3 regions of the Streptomyces sp. NBC_00080 genome follow, and region 2 is predicted to be linked to each of the others. Evidence: predicted binding sites of a transcription regulator. Region 2 holds the regulator's gene; each other region holds the start of a gene.
The links. Region 2 encodes HrcA, which represses chaperone genes, less so after heat shock. Its sites were predicted from a motif close to TTNGCACTCNGNNNNNCNGAGTGCNAA; they were not measured.
Positions count from the first base shown of each region.

Region 1: the regulator HrcA is predicted to act here: its motif matches at 897-923, upstream of groL (chaperonin GroEL).
Region 3: the regulator HrcA is predicted to act here: its motif matches at 1,617-1,643, upstream of groES (co-chaperone GroES).

Region 1 covers NZ_CP108235.1:5,181,644-5,183,907, reverse strand. Annotated here, with positions in the region: gene groL (chaperonin GroEL) at 1-735, opposite strand, end outside; gene OHU34_RS23305 (cold-shock protein) at 1,082-1,288, opposite strand; gene OHU34_RS23300 (MoaD/ThiS family protein) at 1,742-2,017, opposite strand; gene thrC (threonine synthase) at 2,136-2,264, opposite strand, start outside.
Region 2 covers NZ_CP108235.1:6,241,677-6,243,940, forward strand. Annotated here, with positions in the region: gene OHU34_RS27870 (MBL fold metallo-hydrolase) at 1-452, opposite strand, end outside; gene hrcA (heat-inducible transcriptional repressor HrcA) at 612-1,628, shown strand; gene dnaJ (molecular chaperone DnaJ) at 1,629-2,264, shown strand, end outside.
Region 3 covers NZ_CP108235.1:3,861,215-3,863,478, forward strand. Annotated here, with positions in the region: gene groL (chaperonin GroEL) at 1-1,051, opposite strand, end outside; gene groES (co-chaperone GroES) at 1,163-1,471, opposite strand; gene OHU34_RS16955 (polysaccharide deacetylase family protein) at 1,803-2,264, opposite strand, start outside.

The sequences.
Region 1 (2,264 bases), 1.1 Mb from region 2:
CAGCGGCTTGCCGCCCTGCATGACCTTCTCGAGGAGCGGGAGCAGGTCCTTGACGTTCGCGATCTTGGAGTTCGCGATCAGGATGTACGGGTCGTCGAGGACGGCCTCCATACGCTCCATGTCGGTGGCGAAGTACGCCGAGATGTAGCCCTTGTCGAAGCGCATACCCTCGGTGAGTTCCAGCTCCAGACCGAAGGTCTGGGACTCCTCGACGGTGATGACGCCTTCCTTGCCGACCTTGTCCATCGCCTCGGCGATGAGCTCGCCGATCTGGGTGTCGGCGGCGGAGATGGAGGCCGTGGAAGCGATCTGCTCCTTGGTCTCGACATCCTTGGCCTGCTCGAGCAGGGCACCGGAGACGGCCTCGACGGCCTTCTCGATACCGCGCTTGAGGGCCATCGGGTTGGCGCCGGCGGCTACGTTGCGCAGGCCTTCCTTGACCAGGGCCTGGGCGAGGACGGTCGCGGTGGTCGTACCGTCACCGGCGACGTCGTCCGTCTTCTTGGCGACTTCCTTGACCAGCTCGGCGCCGATCTTCTCGTACGGGTCCTCGAGCTCGATCTCCTTGGCGATGGAAACACCATCGTTGGTGATCGTGGGTGCGCCCCACTTCTTCTCGAGGACGACGTTGCGGCCCTTGGGGCCGAGCGTCACCTTCACGGCGTCCGCGAGCTGGTTCATGCCGCGCTCGAGGCCGCGCCGTGCCTCCTCGTCGAACGCGATGATCTTGGCCATGTGAAGTGGTCCTCCCGGACTGGGGTGGATTGCTCCGGACCGCGCTGGCGCCCGCGACGGACGGCTCGCCGGCCTCGTGGTTCCTTGCCCCACCTGGCCTGCGGGCCTCACCGACCCGGTCCTCGTTGTCACTCTCACCTTCAGAGTGCTAACGCCAATGATTAGCACTCGACCCATGAGAGTGCAAGCGCCTCCGCCGGACCCGTGCCCTTCCGGACACCCCTCGCGGACGTCTCACCGACGCCTCGCGCACGCCCCCGGACAGACCGAAGGGCTCGCACCCCCATGGGGGTGCGAGCCCTTCGTCAGTTGTACAGAAGAACGACGCTTTCAGTCGGCGCGTGCTTCAGCCGGTCGCGAGCCGGACCATGTCCGCCTGCGGCCCCTTCTGACCCTGCGAGATCTCGAAATCGACCCGCTGACCCTCTTCCAGGGTGCGGTAGCCGTCCATCTGAATCGCGCTGTAGTGGACGAAAACATCCGCACCACCGTCGACCGCGATGAAGCCGTACCCCTTCTCCGCGTTGAACCATTTGACGGTGCCCTGAGCCATGCCTAACTCCCCTATTACTGGCCCTTGCACGGATCCACACTTCGCGGATCCGGGTCAGACCTCACCCCCCGGTTGGCTTGGGGGCGTGCGCCGGAACGCGTCGACCGCGGCTGAATGTATCTGTCCAACTGCCGTCTGCAACAGGTCAGTCGGACGAGAATTCCGGACGCATGGGATCCGGAATGTGGCGAGAATTCGCCCGAATTAAGGGCAAGTCGGGCCCTGTATAAGCCACAAATGCCACGAAAGAGGCGCACACATTGGCTGCTTCTTGTCGGGCGCGGGGCAGAAATCAAAGGCTCCGGATCCGGTGATCGGGACCGGGTTCCCCAACTGTACCGCGCTCAACCACACTGAATTGCCCCCTCCGCTTCTATCGCGGAGAGGGCAATTCGATGAACGCTCGGTAATCGCTGTTACCGACGGTTACTACCGATGGGTACTGAACTACGGTCAGCCACCTGCGACGGCCGGGATGATCGAGACGCCGGCGCCGTCCGGGGTCGCCGTCTGCAGGCCCTGCTCGAAGCGGACGTCGTCGTCGTTCACGTACACGTTGACGAACCGGCGCAGCTTGCCCTGGTCGTCCAGGACCCGGGCGGCGATGCCGGTGTGGTTCTTCTCCAGGTCGGCGATGACCTCACCCAGGGTCGCGCCCTCGGCCTTCACCTCGGCCTGGCCGCCGGTGTAGGTGCGCAGGATGGTGGGGATGCGGACGTTGACGCTCATGCTCTTTCGACCTCCGGTCAGGCGGAGCGCCCCGAAGGGCGCGGGGCTGTCTGGATCGTGCGGCTGCCGCCGCGTGGGCGCGACCAGCCCCACGGCCCGCAGACGAACAACAAATCTCTCAGCCGAGACCAGCGTCCCGGAACGACTCCAGGGTCGGGCGGATGGTCGCGGTCAGGCCGCTGCCGGCCACCGCGTCCAGCGTCTTCAGACCGTCACCCGTGTTCAGCACCACGGTGGTGAGCGTCGG
Region 2 (2,264 bases):
CCGACGTTCGCCAGCAGGACCTGCCGGCCGCCGCCCAGATCGAGGGTCCACTCGCCGCAGACGAGGTGCCGGGGCCGGACGAGCGTGTCCGCGGCCTCCGTCGCCGCCGTCTCGTCGAGACCGTTGCGCACCGCGTCCGCCCGCAGCTCCTCGGCCGGCACGGTGTCGACCCCCACCGCCCCGAAGACCTCCGCGCCCGCGAACGCCGCAGCCCCGAACACATGGTCGAAGTGGGGGTGGGTGAGGGCGAGATGGGTCACACGGGAGCCGGTGAGTTCCTCGGCCCACGTCCGCAGCCGCGCCCCCTCGGCCAGGCTCGACCCCGCGTCGATCATCAGTACCGCGCCCGCCCCGACGACCAGCCCCGCCGTGCAGTCCCAGCCCGGCAGCCGTACCCGTCCCACCCCGGCCGCGACCCGCTCCCACCCCAGCTCTTCCCAAGTCACCGTCATACCGCGACGCTAGCCCTACGACGCTGCGCCGGGGGCCGACCTTGCCCCGGGTGTACCCCACAGCCGTACACTGGGCCGGGGAACGCTGGCACTCGGATGTGAAGAGTGCCAGACGGGGCTCCCAGGGGACTGGGGACGACTGCTGGAGGTGTGCGCGCGATGCTGAGTGAACGCAGGCTCCAGGTGCTGCGCGCCATCGTCCAGGACTACGTCGGCACCGAGGAGCCCGTGGGGTCGAAGGCGCTCACCGAGCGGCACAGCCTCGGCGTGTCCCCGGCGACGGTCCGTAACGACATGGCCGCCCTGGAGGACGAGGGGTACATCGCCCAGCCGCACACCAGCGCCGGGCGGATCCCCACGGACAAGGGCTACCGGCTGTTCGTCGACAAGCTGGCCGGCGTCAAGCCGATGACCGGTCCCGAGCGGCGGGCCATCCAGAACTTCCTCGACGGCGCCGTCGACCTCGACGACGTGGTGGCCCGGACCGTACGGCTGCTCGCGCAGCTCACCCGGCAGGTCGCCGTGGTGCAGTACCCGTCGCTGACCCGCTCGACCGTGCGGCACGTGGAGCTTCTCTCGCTCGCGCCCGCACGCCTGATGCTCGTGCTGATCACGGACACCGGGCGGGTCGAGCAGCGGATGGTGGACTGCCCGGCGCCCTTCGGGGAGGCTTCGCTGGCGGATCTACGCGCGCGGCTCAACAGCCGGGTCGCGGGCCGGCGGTTCGCGGACGTGCCGCATCTGGTGGAGGATCTGCCGGACGCGTTCGAGAACGAGGACCGCGGCACGGTCACGACGGTGCTCTCCACCCTGCTGGAGACGCTCGTCGAGGAGAACGAGGAGCGGCTGATGATCGGCGGAACCGCCAATCTCACCCGCTTCGGACATGACTTTCCCCTCACCATCCGACCCGTCCTGGAGGCACTGGAGGAGCAGGTCGTGCTCCTCAAGCTCCTTGGCGAGGCGGGGGATTCGGGCATGACCGTACGCATCGGTCACGAGAACGCCTATGAGGGACTCAACTCCACTTCGGTGGTGTCGGTCGGCTACGGTTCGGGCGGCGAGGCAGTCGCCAAGCTGGGCGTGGTCGGACCGACCCGCATGGATTACCCGGGAACGATGGGAGCGGTACGAGCGGTGGCACGGTACGTCGGACAGATCCTGGCGGAGTCGTAGGTGGCCACGGACTACTACGCCGTTCTCGGCGTGCGCCGCGATGCGTCGCAGGAAGAGATCAAGAAGGCCTTCCGGCGGCTCGCGCGCGAGCTGCACCCGGACGTCAACCCGGACCCGAAGACCCAGGAGCGGTTCAAGGAGATCAACGCCGCCTACGAGGTGTTGTCGGACCCGCAGAAGAAGCAGGTCTACGACCTCGGCGGCGATCCGCTGTCGCAGTCGGGCGGCGGAGGCGCGGGCGGCTTCGGCGCGGGCGGCTTCGGGAACTTCTCGGACATCATGGACGCGTTCTTCGGTACGGCGTCGCAGCGCGGTCCGCGCTCGCGCACCCGGCGCGGCCAGGACGCGATGATCCGGCTGGAGATCGACCTCGAGGAGGCGGCCTTCGGCACGACCAAGGACCTCCAGGTCGACACGGCGATCGTCTGCACGACGTGCAGTGGCGAGGGCGCTGCCCCCGGCACCAGCGCCCAGACGTGTGACATGTGCCGCGGCCGCGGCGAGGTGTCGCAGGTGACGCGGTCCTTCCTCGGGCAGGTCATGACCTCGCGGCCGTGTCCGCAGTGCCAGGGCTTCGGCACCGTCGTGCCGACCCCGTGCCCGGAGTGCGCGGGCGACGGGCGCGTGCGCTCGCGC
Region 3 (2,264 bases), 2.4 Mb from region 2:
CCTTGATCTGGCCGACGCGGCCCTGGACCTCGGCGGAGTCGCCGGCACCGTCGACGACCGTGGTGTCGTCCTTGGTGACGGTGACGCGGCGGGCGGAGCCGAGCACGTCGACGCCGACCTGGTCGAGCTTGAGGCCGACCTCTTCGGAGATGACGGTGGCGCCGGTGAGGACCGCGAGGTCCTGCAGCATCGCCTTGCGACGGTCACCGAAGCCGGGGGCCTTCACGGCGACCGCGTTGAAGGTGCCGCGGATCTTGTTCACGACCAGGGTCGACAGGGCCTCGCCCTCGAGGTCCTCGGCGATGATCAGCAGCGGGCGGGAGGAGTTGGTCTGGATGACCTTCTCCAGCAGCGGCAGCAGGTCGGCGATGGAGGAGATCTTGCCCTGGTTGATGAGGATGTAGGGGTCCTCGAGGACGGCCTCCATGCGCTCCTGGTCCGTCACGAAGTACGGGGACAGGTAGCCCTTGTCGAAGGCCATGCCCTCGGTGAAGTCCAGCTCCAGACCGAAGGTGTTGGACTCCTCGACGGTGATGACACCGTCCTTGCCGACCTTGTCCATCGCCTCGGCGATGAGCTCGCCGACCTGCTGGTCCTGGGCGGACAGCGCGGCGACGGCGGCGATGTCGGACTTCTCGTCGATCGGGCGGGCGGTGGCCAGCAGATCGTCGGAGATGGCCTTGACGGCGGCGTCGATGCCCTTCTTCAGGGCGGCCGGGGAGGCACCCGCGGCGACGTTCTTCAGACCCTCGCGCACCAGCGCCTGGGCGAGCACGGTGGCGGTGGTCGTACCGTCACCCGCGATGTCGTTGGTCTTGGTCGCCACCTCCTTCACCAGCTGGGCACCGAGGTTCTCGTACGGGTCGTCGAGCTCGACCTCGCGGGCGATCGTGACACCGTCGTTGGTGATGGTGGGGGCGCCGAACTTCTTGTCGATGACGACGTTGCGGCCCTTGGGGCCGATCGTCACCTTGACCGTGTCGGCAAGCTTGTTGACGCCGCGCTCGAGGGCGCGACGGGCGTCCTCGTCGAACTTCAGGATCTTCGCCATGGGAGCGGTTCAGCCCTCTCGGAAAACGTGGGAGAAACGAACTGCGCCCCCAGCACCCGGCTTCACAAAGTCGCGGGGCCAGGAGCGCAGTTCACTGCAAAACTGGGTGAATTACTTCTCGATGATCGCGAGCACGTCGCGAGCCGAGAGGACGAGGTACTCCTCGCCGTTGTACTTCACCTCGGTGCCGCCGTACTTGCTGTACAGGACTACGTCGCCGACCTTGACGTCGAGCGGCAGGCGCTCGCCGTTCTCGAAGCGACCCGGGCCCACCGCGAGGACAGCGCCCTCCTGGGGCTTCTCCTTCGCGGTGTCCGGGATGACCAGGCCAGAGGCGGTGGTCTGCTCGGCGTCGAGCGGCTGGACCACAATGCGGTCCTCGAGCGGCTTGATGGCAACCTTGGAGCTGGTGGTCGTCACGATCCGACCTCCCCCTTCGGAGATCTCACGGGGCTAACTGTCTGAGGTGGCGACCAGGTGGATCCGTCGTCGCGGGTGCCGGACCTGCCCGTCGCGTGTTGGCACTCTCCAGGGGGGAGTGCCAGACCTGAGACTATGACCGTGATTAGCACTCGGTCAAGCGGAGTGCCAATGCCTGCGGCGCGTCGGCGGGATTTCAGCCTGGGTGAGTGGCCCATTTGCCGTTGCGCGCCCGCGTGAGTCCCGTACCGGGCTGCCGCCCCCGGGGCCCCCGATTCGGCCCTGAAGAGGCCTCGTCCTCGATCGCCGGACGGGCTGAGATGCACGCGTCCTACAGGTAGTCCTCCAGCCTGGCCACCGTCAGGCCCTGCTCCTGTACCCGTCGCAGCAGGCGCGTCGTGCGTTCCCGTAGGCCCGGGCCCGTCGACTCGTCCGGGGCCACGGCGATGATGTCGCCGGGGTGGAGGCGGTGCGGGCCGTGTGTGTAGGTGAGGTCGGTGGGGCCCATCGAGGCGCGCCACAGGACGATGGCCGCGATGCCGCAGTCGGCGGCGGCGCGTCGGGTGGTGGTGTCGTAGGTGCCGTAGGGCGGACGGAAGAGGCGGGGGCGCAGGCCGAAGCGGGCGCGGAGCTTGTCCTGCTGGCCGCAGATCTCGGCGCGCTGGCCGGCGTAGGGCAGGCCGCGCAGGGCCGGGTGGTCCAGGGTGTGGTTCTGGATGTTCGCGCCGACGGACCGCAGGCGGGCGAAGTGGGCGTAGCCCGGGCCCACCACGCTGTCCGTGAGGAACATGCT